Linked DNA regions of Peribacillus sp. FSL E2-0218. The protein of the gene in region 1 binds, or shares a complex with, the protein of each later gene. Links are inferred from orthologs where the notes say so. Each region holds a gene or a part of one and is shown on either strand. Other genes may lie near its edges.

Region 1 (6,856 bases):
CTTTCTCGATTTTTTATTGAAGACGAACAAGAGAGGCTCGTATTTGCATAGCAAACGATTCATGGCGCCACAACCTACTATTCTAAAACCTGGAAGACTATAGGCAGAGTATTCATGCCGAGAGGATTGTAAGGAAAGGCGCCAACTTTTGCGGGGAAACATGGCCAAGGGAGTCACCGCAGGCCGAAAGGTGAAGAGGCGTTTCCCAGATCCTCTGGACAAATGGAGAGAGGAAACCGACTTTTCGTTTCTCAGGAATGGCAGGTGAAAAGTCCACCGATTTTATCGTGTTTTCTACCTGCCAATGGTCACTGGTTCCTTGGTTATAAGAAGTAGATAAATAGTCTTGCATCAAAACCCACACTGCGTTATGTAAAATAATGGACGTTTTATCACATGAAAAAGTCGAATTTTCGTGTATTATGTTAAAAATGAAATGTAATTGTAATATTGTTATTACGCATTTGACAAAATCTGATGATATACTACGACTTAGGTAAAACATAGTAGAGTTTCAGAAATATATTTCATATTGTTACAACCATAGAAAAATACATAATGAGTAAAAAAAATAGAGAAGAGTTCCCAGCTATTTATTTTGACTGATGATTTTTCATAGAGAAAAAGAAGTGGGTCGATGGAAATGCACGGGGAGGAAAGCAGGGGAAATGAGCTTGAAGAAAAAACTTATCGTATTGAACACGACAATTATGCTCGGTTTAGGTAGCGCTTTTGCATTACCGTCAGTGAAAGCCGAGTCAATCTCAGACATTCAATCACAGCGTACAGGAATTCAATCGGACATATCAGAAGCAGAGCAAGTCATCAAGGAATTGAAAAAAGAACAATCGAAAATGATTTCCCAAATTGCCCAGATTGAAAATGCAATGAAGGCAAATGACGAGAAAATCAAAGAAACGAAGCAAGAAATCAAAGATACTGAAAAAGCGATAGAGTCACTAAAGAAAGAAATTAAAGCTTTGGAAGATAGAATCGCTAAACGCGAGGAAGTTTTGAAAGAACGTGCGGTTTCATTCCAAGAGAGCGGCGGGGACGTTGATTACCTGGAAGTCGTTTTAGGTTCGAAAAGCTTTGGTGAGTTCGTTAACCGTGTTGGCGCAGTGGCAACGATCGTGGAAGCTGACCAGCAAATCCTTAGCGAGCAGGAAGCGGATAAAGCTGACCTAGAGAAAAAACAAGCGTCTGTAGAGAAAAAATTGCAAAACCTGAAAGATATGGAATTAGAGCTTAAAGGCATGCAATCCCAGATTGAGGACCAAAAAGAAGAAATGATCGAAATGAAGGCAAAGAGTGAAAAGAAAGAATCGGAAGCAGAAGCCCTTAAACAGGCTTTAGAGAATAAAGATGCTGGACTTGAAGCACAAATTGCATCGATTCGTGAAAATATCAAAAAAGAAGAAGAGCGTAAAGCAGCAGAGAAAGCAGATCTTGATCGTGCTGCACAAGAAGTGAATTCTTCTAGTGATGAATCATCTAAAGGAGAATCGTCGTCGTCAAGTTCTTCTAACGCTGGATCATCAAGTTCGTCTAAAGAACCAGCTTCTTCTTCTGATTCATCTAAGAGCAGTTCTGCTGACAAACCTGCAGCCAGCAAGCCAGCAGCCAGTAAAACTGAAAACGTAAGCAAGCCAAGCAGTGCAAATACAGGCTCTGCCATTACAGCAGGCTATAAATATATCGGTAACTCGACTTATAAATTCGGTGGCGGAAGAACGGCATCCGATATTGCTAACGGATTATTCGATTGTTCAGGTTTCGTTGCATGGGCTTATAAACAAGCGGGCGTGAATCTTCCAGCAAGTACGGGAGCATTGACAAGCGCGGGAACTCAAGTTTCTAAAAGCCAAATGCAGCCTGGGGATTTAGTATTCTTCAATACGTATAAAACGGATGGGCATGTCGGCATCTATGTCGGCGGTGGCAAATTCATCGGTTCGCAAAGTTCTACAGGTGTTGCAGTCGCCAATATGTCAAGCGGATATTGGGCGGATAAATTCAACGGCCGTGTGGTACGTGTAAACTAATCTTCTTTAATAAGCAGGGGGCCTGAGGCTCACCTGCTTATTTTTTTTAATAAAATATCAAAAAAAATGAAACTTATTTTGATATTGAACGTAAATACTATAAGATAAAACAAGGATAGGTGATGTGGACTTTCAGTGAATCCGGGAAAACAAATAAGGAAGCATTATTCCATACTAGTAAACGGAGGCAAAAAACATGATGAAAAAATTAATGGCTGCATTACTTACGATTACACTAGCATTCTCGCCAGTTGGTTCTTATGTATTCCAGGACCACTCGGAGTCAGTTGATGCAAGGGGCTACAAATCAGGAAAAAGAAGCTTCAATAGCAACAATAATAATAATTCTAATTTCCAAAATAAACAAACGAACAAATCGGATGCGACGACTACAAATAAAGCAAAAACGAATACGAAAACGGGAAGTTCTTTTGCTAAAGGCGGTTTAATGAAGGGAATCATGCTCGGAGGGTTGGCTGGCTTGCTGTTCGGTGGCCTATTTGCCAATATGGGAGCACTTGGTTCAATTCTTGGCCTAATGGTCAATGTGTTAGCGATCATTGCATTAGTGGTTGTAATCCGTAAAATATTCACTTATTTCAAAGATAAGAAGAAGAAAGAGGATCCAAATCCATGGAGAGGCTAAAGATATCGGAACAAGATATCATCAATGCCGTTTGCGTTTACATTGCTCGTAAAAAGCAGGTACAACCCAATGAAGTAGAAGTGGAATTGATGTATGATGATGATTATGGCTTTTCGGCGGAAGCATTCGTCGATGGGCGAAAACAAGTGTTAATTACCATCAATCTGATAGAAGCACTTCGTTTATGGCTTGATGAATATTTGAATAAAGATCCTTATTCCGGCATTGAACTCGTTCTGGATGATGAAGAAGGCATAGTGGCCATGGTAAGCGAAAGCAATAGATAAAAAAGGGGTGCCGAAAAGGCATCCTTTTTTTTCATGGGTTTAGAATTCTATGAAAAAAGGTGAGAGATTGATAAACTGCTGGGTTTACGTTCCATTTGTTGCAAAAAAAGGCTGGTGGAAGTACGATGGAAATGTGGGAAAGCCAAAGGGGGAGAGTATGTGACAGGTTACATAGAAGATACGACTTTCATTAAGGAAGAGGCCCTGAAATTCGGTAATGAACATGTGGAAGGAATACTTGTACCAGCATTGGGAAGCAATCTTCTTTCATTGAAGCTCAAGCATAAGGATATTCAAGTGCTGCGGACCCCCGATTGTTCTGAGGACTATAAAAAACTCCCGATATTATACGGGATGCCCATTTTATTTCCGCCAAACCGAATCGAAGATGGCCAATTTACTTATAAGCACACAACTTATAGGTTCCCTATCAATGAAAGGGAGAAGTCGAATCACATCCACGGATTTTTGCATGATAAGCCATGGAACGTCATCAAAAGGGAGGTAATCGGGAATAAAGTCCTCATCAAGACTGAGTTTTCTAGCCGGGATTTTCCTTATCTCAAAAAAAGCTTTCCGCAAGATATCGTGGTCAATATGTCATTGATATTAATCGATGATGGATTGGAGGTCCAATTGGAAATCCTCAATAACGGCCTTGAACCCTTTCCTTGGGGAGCCGGTTATCATACGGTATTCAATTTTCCTTTTGGAGCGGAAAGCCAAATCGGGAATTGCCGCATAGCTCTTCCTGTCAACAAGCATTGGGAATTGAATGAACGGTCTTTGCCCACTGGTAAAATCGGGGAATCGGCCAATAAAAAAGAAATCCAAAATGGATTTTGCCTGGAAGGACGGCTGTTTGATGATATATTCAGCTATGATGAGGAAAGCAATCTGAATAACGAATGCATACTTACGGATCAAGAGGCCGGCGTGCAGGTCATTTATCATGTCGACCATCATTATAAATTTTGGGTATTGTTCAATCAGGATGGGTTCGTATGCCCTGAACCCTATACATGGGTAACGAATGCACCCAATCTTGATTTGTCAGCTGGATTCACCGGGGTGAAGGATCTGGGAACAGGGGAAAAAGTTTTGCTGAAAACGAAACTGGTGTTGAAGGAGATATGAAAAAACACCCTGGCAGAAGCCAAGGTGTTTGCGGTTATGCTTTTTTTCTCATCCACAGCGGGTATAGAAGCAGTCCAAGTACGTAGAGGGCAATGCCAAGTATGAATGTGTGCATATCGGCTGTGCCTGTCTTGACGACCCAGATGGAGTACACTAATGCTAGGATGGTGATGGCCCCATCGCGAACCCTTGAACCCTTCATGATGTCATAGGTTTCCCCAGTCAAGACCAACTTCAATTGATACAGGACCGATGCAAGATAAGGAATCAAGTAGGCAAGTGTTGCGACGATCATGGAGAATTTATAGGCTTCCAAAATCGTACCGGAAATGGTCGAGAATAAGAAAATCTGTGTCATGATATTCGTTATTGTCATGGATCGGACAGGAGTGCCATTTTTGTTCGCTTTGCCGAAATAGGCAGGAAAAAGATCTGATTTCGCTGCTTGGTATGGAACTTCAGATGCAACGACAATCCATCCGATCGTAGAACCCAATAGCGAGATGACGGCAAGAGCGGCCATCAAATAGGTGCCGCTTGAGCCGACTACCGATTGCAATGCGTCTACGAGCGGTTTTTGTGAAACCTTCAGTTCTTCTTGTGAAATGGCACCCATCGTCAATAAAGTGATGCCTATATAAATGGAAACGGCGATAAGCAAACCAATGATTGTCGCTTTTTTTACATCAGTTTGTGATTTGGCACGGTTTGAAAGCATGACGGCCGCTTCAATCCCGATGAAGGCCCATAAAGCTGAAATCGCAGCAGCATTAACTTGAGCACCTAAAGAAATCGATGTACCTGCCTTATCATAAAATTCGCCGCCGTTTCCTAGGTTGGAAGAATCAAAGATGAATATCGTGATGATGATGAAAAACAAGAATCCGATCACTTTTGTAATCGTAGCAAAAAGATTCAGTTTACCAGCGCTGTTAAAGCTCCTTACGAGGATTGCCTGAATCCCCCAAAGGACGATGGTACATACTGCAAATGTCAGCGCTCTTCCAAGCTCCAGTTGGAAGGAACCCGCTGAATAAATCACTTTCGTACTATGCATCACAGGAAAAAACGTCGATAGATATCCAGCAAATGAAATGATGACGGATGCTGTCGCCGCCCAATTCGCCGCCCAATATCCCCAAGCCATGCTATAGCCTGAAATCCTTCCTTTTGCAGGGGATTTAAACAATGATTGAGCATAGCTTTGAGGACCTGCCTTCAACTCCGGTTTCCGGACAGCCAAGTTGCCGAATACGAGCGCTATTAAGAATACACCAAGTCCTGTAACGATCCAGGCCAATGTTGCCCCTAATGGACTGGATACCTGTGCTAATTGGGCAGGTAGCATGAAGATTCCGCCGCCGACCATATTTCCAACTACGAAAGTGGTTAAGATCAATAAACCCCATTTTTTATTTACCATATATAATCGTACCTTTCTTGAATGCAATGTGTGTTTGATTTCCGACAACTTATACTAATATAGTATATCGTAAACAGTTTAGTTTGGTAAAGTGGTAAATAAGTAAAATGTTAAAGACGGACTAATCAGAAAATTTCGTTGTGTTCTTGACAAAAGGAAGAGATTGGATTATATTAATTAATACCAAGTTAGTTGGTAAGAATAATAAGCTTTATAACTTCGTATTTGGAAATTCCTTTAAATATTGCCGATTAGTCAACTAAAGGCGCCCTTACATCTAATTGATTAGATGCTGGGTGCCTTTTGTTTTTCAAGTGCAAGGGAGGGGCTATGTTCGGATTATTCTTATTTCCGAAAAATCAATGAAAGTAAAATAGGTAAACCGTTTTCCTCAAGAAAACATGGTAAAGGGGAATCTCTTTTTGACATTAGGCATGTCCGAAGCTTTATTACCAGTAGTAAAGGGGAGATAAAATGGAAAAGAAAGAAGAACTGAAAATCAGGCATATCATTTCAAGTTTGGAATCTCTTCAATATGGATCCGTGATCATAACGGTCCACGATGGGGAAATCACCCAGGTGGATACAACTGAAAAGAAACGGTTCCCATTAGGAAAGGGCCGGGCTGTAAAAGCTAGATGAATATCGGTGTTAGGGAGCTTTCATGCGAGAGCTCTTTTTTTCGTTCTGATATATAAATTTAGAGAAATTGGAATATTGCAGAAGAAAGTACTGCAATTGACATGGTAGAATAAGTTAGGGAATAGAACCGTCATTAGAGGGTTTGGTTAAACAAGGAGGAAGAGGGATTCGATGACATTACAAATGATCGAAAATGATATATGGGCATTAGTTGATGCATTTGACGGCAACATTGCTTATAAAATTGAATCTGGTTTTGGTGATATGATTGGTTATCAAGAGGAAGACTCGTTTCAATCTGCAAGTTTGATCAAAATACCAATGATCATCGAAGGGTATCGGCAAAGTGAACGAAAAAACATCTATTTGAATCAACCAGTGACCATACCCCCGAATGCAGTGACTGGGGGATCGGGGGTCCTGCATGCATTATCCAATAAAGTATTTTTAACGGTTGAGGACTTATTGACCTTGATGATAACGGTTTCCGACAATACAGCGACGAATATGATGATGAGCTTGTTGGGAATTGATGAAATCAATCGATGCATCCAGGAGCTGGGTTTGAAGCATACCATCCTTGGAAGGAAAATGCAGGATTTTAAGGCATTAAAAGAGGGGCGGGACAATACGATTTCGGCGGAAGATACGATTACTTGCCTAAAAGCGATACATA
Region 2 (6,862 bases), 1.0 Mb from region 1 along the record:
TAATCCAAGCAAACTCAGTTCTTTTTTCCGCAGCACGTAATTCACTCCGCTTTTCATTTCCTGCCATAAGGTCGTTTTATCCGCTTCTTCAACCAATTTCCGGTCTTTTGGTAGGAATGTGAGGGCAGCTGCTGAAAGTAAAAACGCTGCACCGGTAATGGCTATCGAGATGTTGATGCCAAATGATTGGAAAGCAAATGTACCGATTATCGGCCCTAATACCATGAATACGGCGAATACGGTTTGATACACGGACATTGCTGTTTGGATTTGACTTTCTGGTAAGTGCATCTTAAATAGCTTCATTCCCGATGGCTGGGAAAATTGAGAAAGGATTGCCGAAATCAATGTCGCAAAAAACACTACCTTCCAGGTCCCGAAGATAAGAGCGATAAGGACGGCGAATACGGATAATGCGCTTAAAATATCGCACCATACCATTGTTTTTTTAGGTCTCCAGCGATCTGCGAAGGTCCCGCCTATAAATGAAAAAATGAAAATGGGGGCAAATTCCGCCACGGATATCATGGAAATCGCAAAAGCATCGCCATTGGTCCTTTCCATGACGAATAACAAAACAGCAAAATTCCGGACCCATATCCCTATTTGCAAAAATAACCCGGAAAAGATGATCGCACGAAAGACAGGATTCTTGAATATGCTTGATTCCTTTTCGCTTAGAGGTGCTGATTTATTTTTTTCCAATATAAAACCTCCTGCTTTAATATCTGGACAGGAGGCGGCACAATACAAATTAACAGGCATAATACCCCTCGTAAAAGGGACACAATGATCTTTGTTTGTATTTTTATGTACAGACCAATCCTATCCAGAAAAAAATCGTATTTTTAACACGCTTTTTTTTTCTTCAAGAATAGGATTAAATGATCATTGTTCGAATCCACCCTTCCATTTTATGTTAATTATATAATAATTGAACCTTTCTGAATAATCAAGATGAATTTTTGCTTTTATAGTATGTAAAAGGACTATCTTAAAGCAGAAAGTCCTTGATTTTTAGTATATAAGGTCTCAATTTTAGCGGGCTGTTTCTTTATTAATTTTCCATCAAGTGTTCATGATTCGGCTCTGCCTGGACAAGTAAATGGGAAGATGGCATCAGAATACGATGTTCGTGTAAAGCGGACATCATCTCAAACCTTACATTTCTTGACGTTTCAAAGTAATCGTCTGGCTTCACAAGCCCCACTATACATAGCTCATAGCCCACATATTTCAGATTCGGATTTAAATCGGTAATGCCGATATATCGAAAATCTTCTTCAGGTGTCCCGTCCTCGAGTCTGAGCAGACTCTCACCGAATTTCTCATTACAGGTAAGGCAAATATCTTCAAGCAATCGTTTCACCTTGTCTGGATTTTCCTGATAACTAACCGTGATTCGCTCGATGATTCGCATTCTCCCTTTATTAAAATTTTGAATCGTCCTAATCTCGCTATGCGGAATGGTCAGCAGTTTTCCAGACCATTCCCTGATCTGCATGAACCGAATGCCAATTTCTTCCACAGTTCCGGAACTTGTCCCATTGAATGCCACGAAATTCCCGACGCGGAATTCATTATCCGACAGCCTTACAAACCCTAATAAAATATCCTTAAGCATTTGCTGAGCGGCAAACCCGATCACGACCCCTACAATCCCGGCTCCGGCAAGTATCCCTTTTAAGTCTATAAACTGTCCAATCACATATATGAGAAAAAGTGCGGATATGCCATACCTAAGAGAAGAACGTGTAACGCCCTGTATCGTTTTTTCCACTTCTTCCTCAAAAAAACTTGACCGTTTAAAAAACCATTCGACCATTTTATTCAAAATATAATAAACAGCCATGAGCAGCAGTGCTAATAAGAATAGCCTCATTAATAAAAATTCTTCCAAGTAATCAAATGCACGCTCCGTAACATCTAAGATATTCAAGTTGCCAACTCCATTTCCGCCTTTATTCCGAATCGATTAAAATCCAGTCATCATCCTTGCCTATTATCCCTTTATCAAGGACAAGCCTTGTTTTCAAGCGATAGGAAACCCCTTTTTTATACGGATCCTTGAGCATTGGCAGACAAAAGTTGAAAGGAATTTCATTACTCTCCCCAGAATTTATTTCCCTGGTAGACAAAATCGTACTCGTCTTCAGGATCTCTTCCATTCCCGTAGAATGAGTATCCATGATGAGATCGCATTCGATCCTTCTTATTCTTTGCTCTAGGGTACCACCTTTAATCAAGAAATACCCATTTATGCATTCCCCGGATTTATACGTATTTTTTGGAAGGATCAAATCGATTTGTGCAGACCCTATTCCTAAAAGTAACAAAGATTTTCTCAGTATCAAAGAATACACTCCATTTATATTTATTTGTTTTTGTCATCACCATTTGCCATCAGCTGAACAATTGATGATGGTCTACTCAAAAAACCTTCACCGATTTCGGTAAAGGTTTTTCAAACAGAAAATAGACCTTTACCAATAGGTAAGGTCTGGCTAACAGCACTATGCTGCCAACAACGCCGAGAGCCTGGAGCTCCGTAATGACGACATTGCTGCTAAAGCTACTCCCCTTAGGAGATTATACTCATTATCATACGGTAAGATTGGAAAGTTTGTCAAACCTTTATGTATGGCGAGTTTCTGATAGGGATTGGAAACTGTGAATCTTATTCAGATATCATATAAGGTTTTGTGCGAACATGTTCGGGGAATATGAAATATACAAAGGGAGCCATGATATTTTTCTTCCTTACCCTTCTTACTTGCATGTTCAGAAAGGATGTCTCATTTATTGAAACCTTCAGTAACGAAAAGGGCATGATTCATTTTAGTAGGAATAAAATGAACAAAATATGTATTTTTTAAAGAATCATAAAAATATTGATTATTTTAGAAGATTTTTCTTTTACTTCTGTCAAACTTGCTGTAATATAAATGTAACAATTGTAATATTAATTACACTTTCGTTACATAATCATCCTAATAGGGATTGGAGAGAGAAAGTATGAATAAAATATCAGGTATGCTATTATCCATCATTTTATTTTTCACATTGAGCACGGGAGCTACAGCACAAACCACATCACAGAATTTATCTGACACAAATGCACTTAAAATAGCCGATAATGCCAGCAAACATTTCTGGAATGCATTACATGGTTACAAAAATCGTTCATGCACACAAAAAACATTCAACTATAAAGGAACAGAGTACTCGTATCTTTGTCAGGAATTCAATACAAAAGATAAATTGGTTACTTATTTAGGAGAAACATTTACTAATAATGCTATTGAAAAAGGATTAACAAACTATCATTACATTACACATAAAGGAAAATTGGCCCGCCCAGTCGGTGATGGCGATGGCATGCTTGAATGGAAAAAATCCAAAATCAAATCGGTCCAACAAAAACAAAACGTTAGAACCTATAATTTAACTGTCCCTACTGTCGATGGCGATTCAGTTAAAAGAACCGTTACGTTTTACAAATCAGGATCCACATGGAAAGTAAATCAATTTGATGCCGTCCAATAACTTAAGAAAAGAATGCCCCGCGTCTGTCATTTCAGATGCGGGGCATTCTTTTTGGTGCTTCATCTTTTAAACTTTAAGAAGAATTTTGATGTAAGAGCATGTTCATGCTTAATGGTAAGTTTCGGTCGCCTCCTTGCAAGTTCGATGCTTTTTATTGTGAATTTGGCTTGATTTTGTGCTTTTACATACTTTTTGAACCGTTACTCCCCACAAAAATCCAAGGCGGTTTCGTGCATTATTTTGTAAGTACACAGCTTCACTCCTGAGTATGATGACCTTACTCGTGAATACGGGCTTTACCTTCCAGACACCTAGATGAATTATGCTGGCAAGAAAAGTGCTTAAGAATATGACTGATTCAATATGGTTATATAGCATCCATGTTGGATAGTATGTTGTATTTCTCCGTATTCTTTTCCTAAATGGGTAAGGATTTCATGAAGTATTTCATTTCGCCGCTTTTCTGTAAAGCCTGAAAGCCAGGATAGTGAACCGACTCTTCCGCACCAATCTTCGTTTGAAAATGATACTTCGTAATGGAACTTATAGGTCTCTTTTAAGTCAAATCCATGTTCCTGCCATTCCTTGAACCATTCCACCGGAAATCCATTGATAAATTGTTTTGATTGCGCTTTGGCGCCCGCAGGTCTCAGCTCTCCGCCAGGCATATGCGCTTTAATAATTTGAAGTGTATCAGCTATGACTTTACGGTTGGATATAAAGCCTGAATCCATTACGATCAATTTTCCCTTTCCTGCCAAAATCCTTTTTATCTCAGCAAGGGTTTTTTCTCGGTTAAACCAGTGCCATGCTCTTAAAACGGTTACATAATCAAACAAACCCTCATTCAAGGTCGTCGATTCTGCGCATGAATTCATATACTCAATTACCTGACCTTCACTCTTATCCAATTCTTTCGCTTGCGCTATTAGTTCTGCTGAAGGCTCCACTCCCACAACGACTGCCCCTTCAACATCTAAAGCTCGGCTTAATACCCCCGTCCCAGAACCCAAATCTGCCACTTTTTTATGGGTAAAATCAATTCCTCTACGCTTTAAACTCTCCATTACCTCCATAGGTAAGTCATTTCGATATTGCGCATAATTTTTTGCCACTCTTCCAAAATTCACATCCATCGACATTCCCCTTTGTATATTTTTTCCAACTTATAGAAATGATATCATATTATTCAAGAGCTAATCATTATACTAATCTACATTGCTAGTGATTTTGTTGCATGAAAAAAAATGGACACTGTATGCATTAGCCTGCTTGATGAACTAGAAAAGTCGAAGCATTGAGGGGAAAATCAAAAAAGTTTCGAATGGGAGACCATTCCGAAACCTTTTTTCAACAAACTGAGCATAGTGAGGATGGAGTGCCTTAGCGGGTTTTCCCTTTTCGAAAACCTTGAATAGAATCGAATACGGCGAAAAATATGGAGATGAGGATAATACCCCAGTAGATCCGGCCTTCCCATTCATCAATCGGAAAAAGTTTTGTCATATATATGATGAATTCGTTCGTCAGAAACTGCGGATTACTGATGATGATGATGAGAGTAATCGTCGTGAGCAGTTGATAACAGGTGTGAAGCCAAGCGAGCTTTTTGGTCCATTGCCCTGCCAATAATTTATAAATGGCAAGGCAGACACCTAAAATGATTATGCTGAAAATGAGCGGCCAATAGGAATTCAATACTTCTTGGTTAAAAGAAGGTGTCACAAAATGGAGTCCGTCTTTACCAGTCTCGTAGACACCCAGGAGGCTGGATGCATTGAAATAAAGAGCAGCAAAAACTGCGATACCTAACAAGCTTCCAAATATCTCGACTTTAGGAATCGCTTTTCTCTTTGAAATATTTGGAATCTGTTTTAAATCATCTGGTGTCCAGCGTTTAAACCCTTTCGTTAAAGGCATATGATCTTTGGAAGTATCCGTACGTTCCAGGAGGGCAAACAAAAGCGTTAACCAGAAAAATACTTGGATGGCAGTGCTGATGATACCTGCGATGCCTTTTCCAATGATGCGGAGGATCACTTCCATTACCGTTTTATCACCGATATTTGCAAATGTGCTATCTCCAATTAAGGAAATCAATGAAATGACAGCGGCGATTGGTAAAATCATTTTCAATAGACTGACATAAACATCGTAATAACGCGGTCCAATCAGGTGCATTGGCCGATCTCTATAACCGCTTGCCAGTGTTACCGGATCTCCTAATTTGATAAGGATCTCTTTCACGTCTTGCTCATTATAATCTTCCGGAAGCATATCTTCGATTGTGGATTGAAGCTCAAGCGCAATATCCTCCCTGTTTTTTTCTGGCAGCCTGCGGGTCACTTCCTGAATATAAAGTTCAATCAGCTCCATCTTCTCCCTCTCCTTTTAATAATATATATAGCTCTTGAGACGTTTTTTCCCACTCTTGTTTTAATTGATTGAAAATTTCTTCCCCATATAAACTTAAAGCATAGTACTTGCGCGGCCTGCTTTCAGAAGTATCCCAAGTGCTTGTCACCAATTCCTGTTTCTCCAGGCGGCGAAGCAAGGGATATAACGTGCTCTGATCGATGGCAATTCCCGATTTTTCCAGTCGCTGGACCAGCGAGTATCCATACTGGGGAGTGTTGAGCTGACTAAGGACCGCTAAAGTCAAAGTGCCCCTTCGCAGCTCGGTCGTCAAAGAATTCAGCAATGTACTCATCCAATCACCTCTTCTCTATACTATATGTCGTACACCATACCTTATGCTATGCATCATACACTATTTTAGTTCTAACACCAACATCAAAATATAAATATTCTTCATAAAAAAAGAAACGCGATGCGCCTCCTCATATTCCGTCATTTGGTTTCGAGTTTTGTAATAGATATTTTTTACAAATCCCCATACAAACCTAGGTATAATTCATCATTTTTTATTTCTTTTCTTGTTTCATTATGTAATAATATGTATATATTACCAAAGAGATGTTGGGTATGAATGAGTTATCGTATTTAGGTGTATCAAAGTTCCCTTTTACCTTATTATCTTACGTTCCCCATGGGCCGAGAAAAGAAGAGAATCCGCACATATGGTTATGTTGGATATATCCCCCCTTTAATCGGGAGCGATGGTCATGCTACATACTTCACGTCTTCCTCAACACGATTTACCCACTTCTCCAATTGAAAGCATCCAACCAATGGAACCACAGATGAAGATTCATATCCTTCGATCAAGCCATTTTGATTGACTTATGTTGACAGAAAAATCAGCTTATCCGAACGATTGAAAATGGTATTTTCAATCAAGTTATCTAGTTATCTA

Evidence for each region.
Region 2: the proteins of MHI53_RS06825 (region 1) and MHI53_RS11865 are in contact, whole or in part, in a crystal structure (PDB 8WT4), measured with the Bacillus subtilis proteins. The link is inferred for Peribacillus sp. FSL E2-0218 from one-to-one orthologs.

Annotation. Positions count from the first base shown.
Region 1 is NZ_CP150304.1:1,427,533-1,434,388, forward strand. What follows is about bases 1-2,856. They hold MHI53_RS06825 (NlpC/P60 family protein), read left to right. Parts: upstream 1-668; coding sequence 669-2,045; downstream 2,046-2,856. Other genes in these bases: MHI53_RS06820 (hypothetical protein), read right to left, coding at 113-352; MHI53_RS06830 (hypothetical protein), read left to right, coding at 2,245-2,691; MHI53_RS06835 (YxcD family protein), read left to right, coding at 2,679-2,856. Outside these bases: more of MHI53_RS06835, read left to right, coding at 2,857-2,978; MHI53_RS06840 (aldose 1-epimerase), read left to right, coding at 3,138-4,115; MHI53_RS06845 (amino acid permease), read right to left, coding at 4,150-5,538; MHI53_RS06850 (YezD family protein), read left to right, coding at 6,013-6,180; MHI53_RS06855 (serine hydrolase), read left to right, coding at 6,352-6,856. UniProt on the Bacillus subtilis protein: The C-terminal part of CwlO shows a cell wall hydrolytic DL-endopeptidase activity.
Region 2 is NZ_CP150304.1:2,461,728-2,468,589, reverse strand. What follows is about bases 1,919-4,780. They hold MHI53_RS11865 (IseA DL-endopeptidase inhibitor family protein), read left to right. Parts: upstream 1,919-3,015; coding sequence 3,016-3,546; downstream 3,547-4,780. Other genes in these bases: MHI53_RS11860 (class I SAM-dependent methyltransferase), read right to left, coding at 3,888-4,682; MHI53_RS11870 (sporulation protein), read right to left, coding at 1,962-2,354; MHI53_RS11875 (mechanosensitive ion channel family protein), read right to left, coding at 1,919-1,939. Outside these bases: MHI53_RS11880 (MFS transporter), read right to left, coding at 1-753; more of MHI53_RS11875, read right to left, coding at 1,058-1,918; MHI53_RS11855 (hypothetical protein), read right to left, coding at 4,930-5,922; MHI53_RS11850 (PadR family transcriptional regulator), read right to left, coding at 5,909-6,256.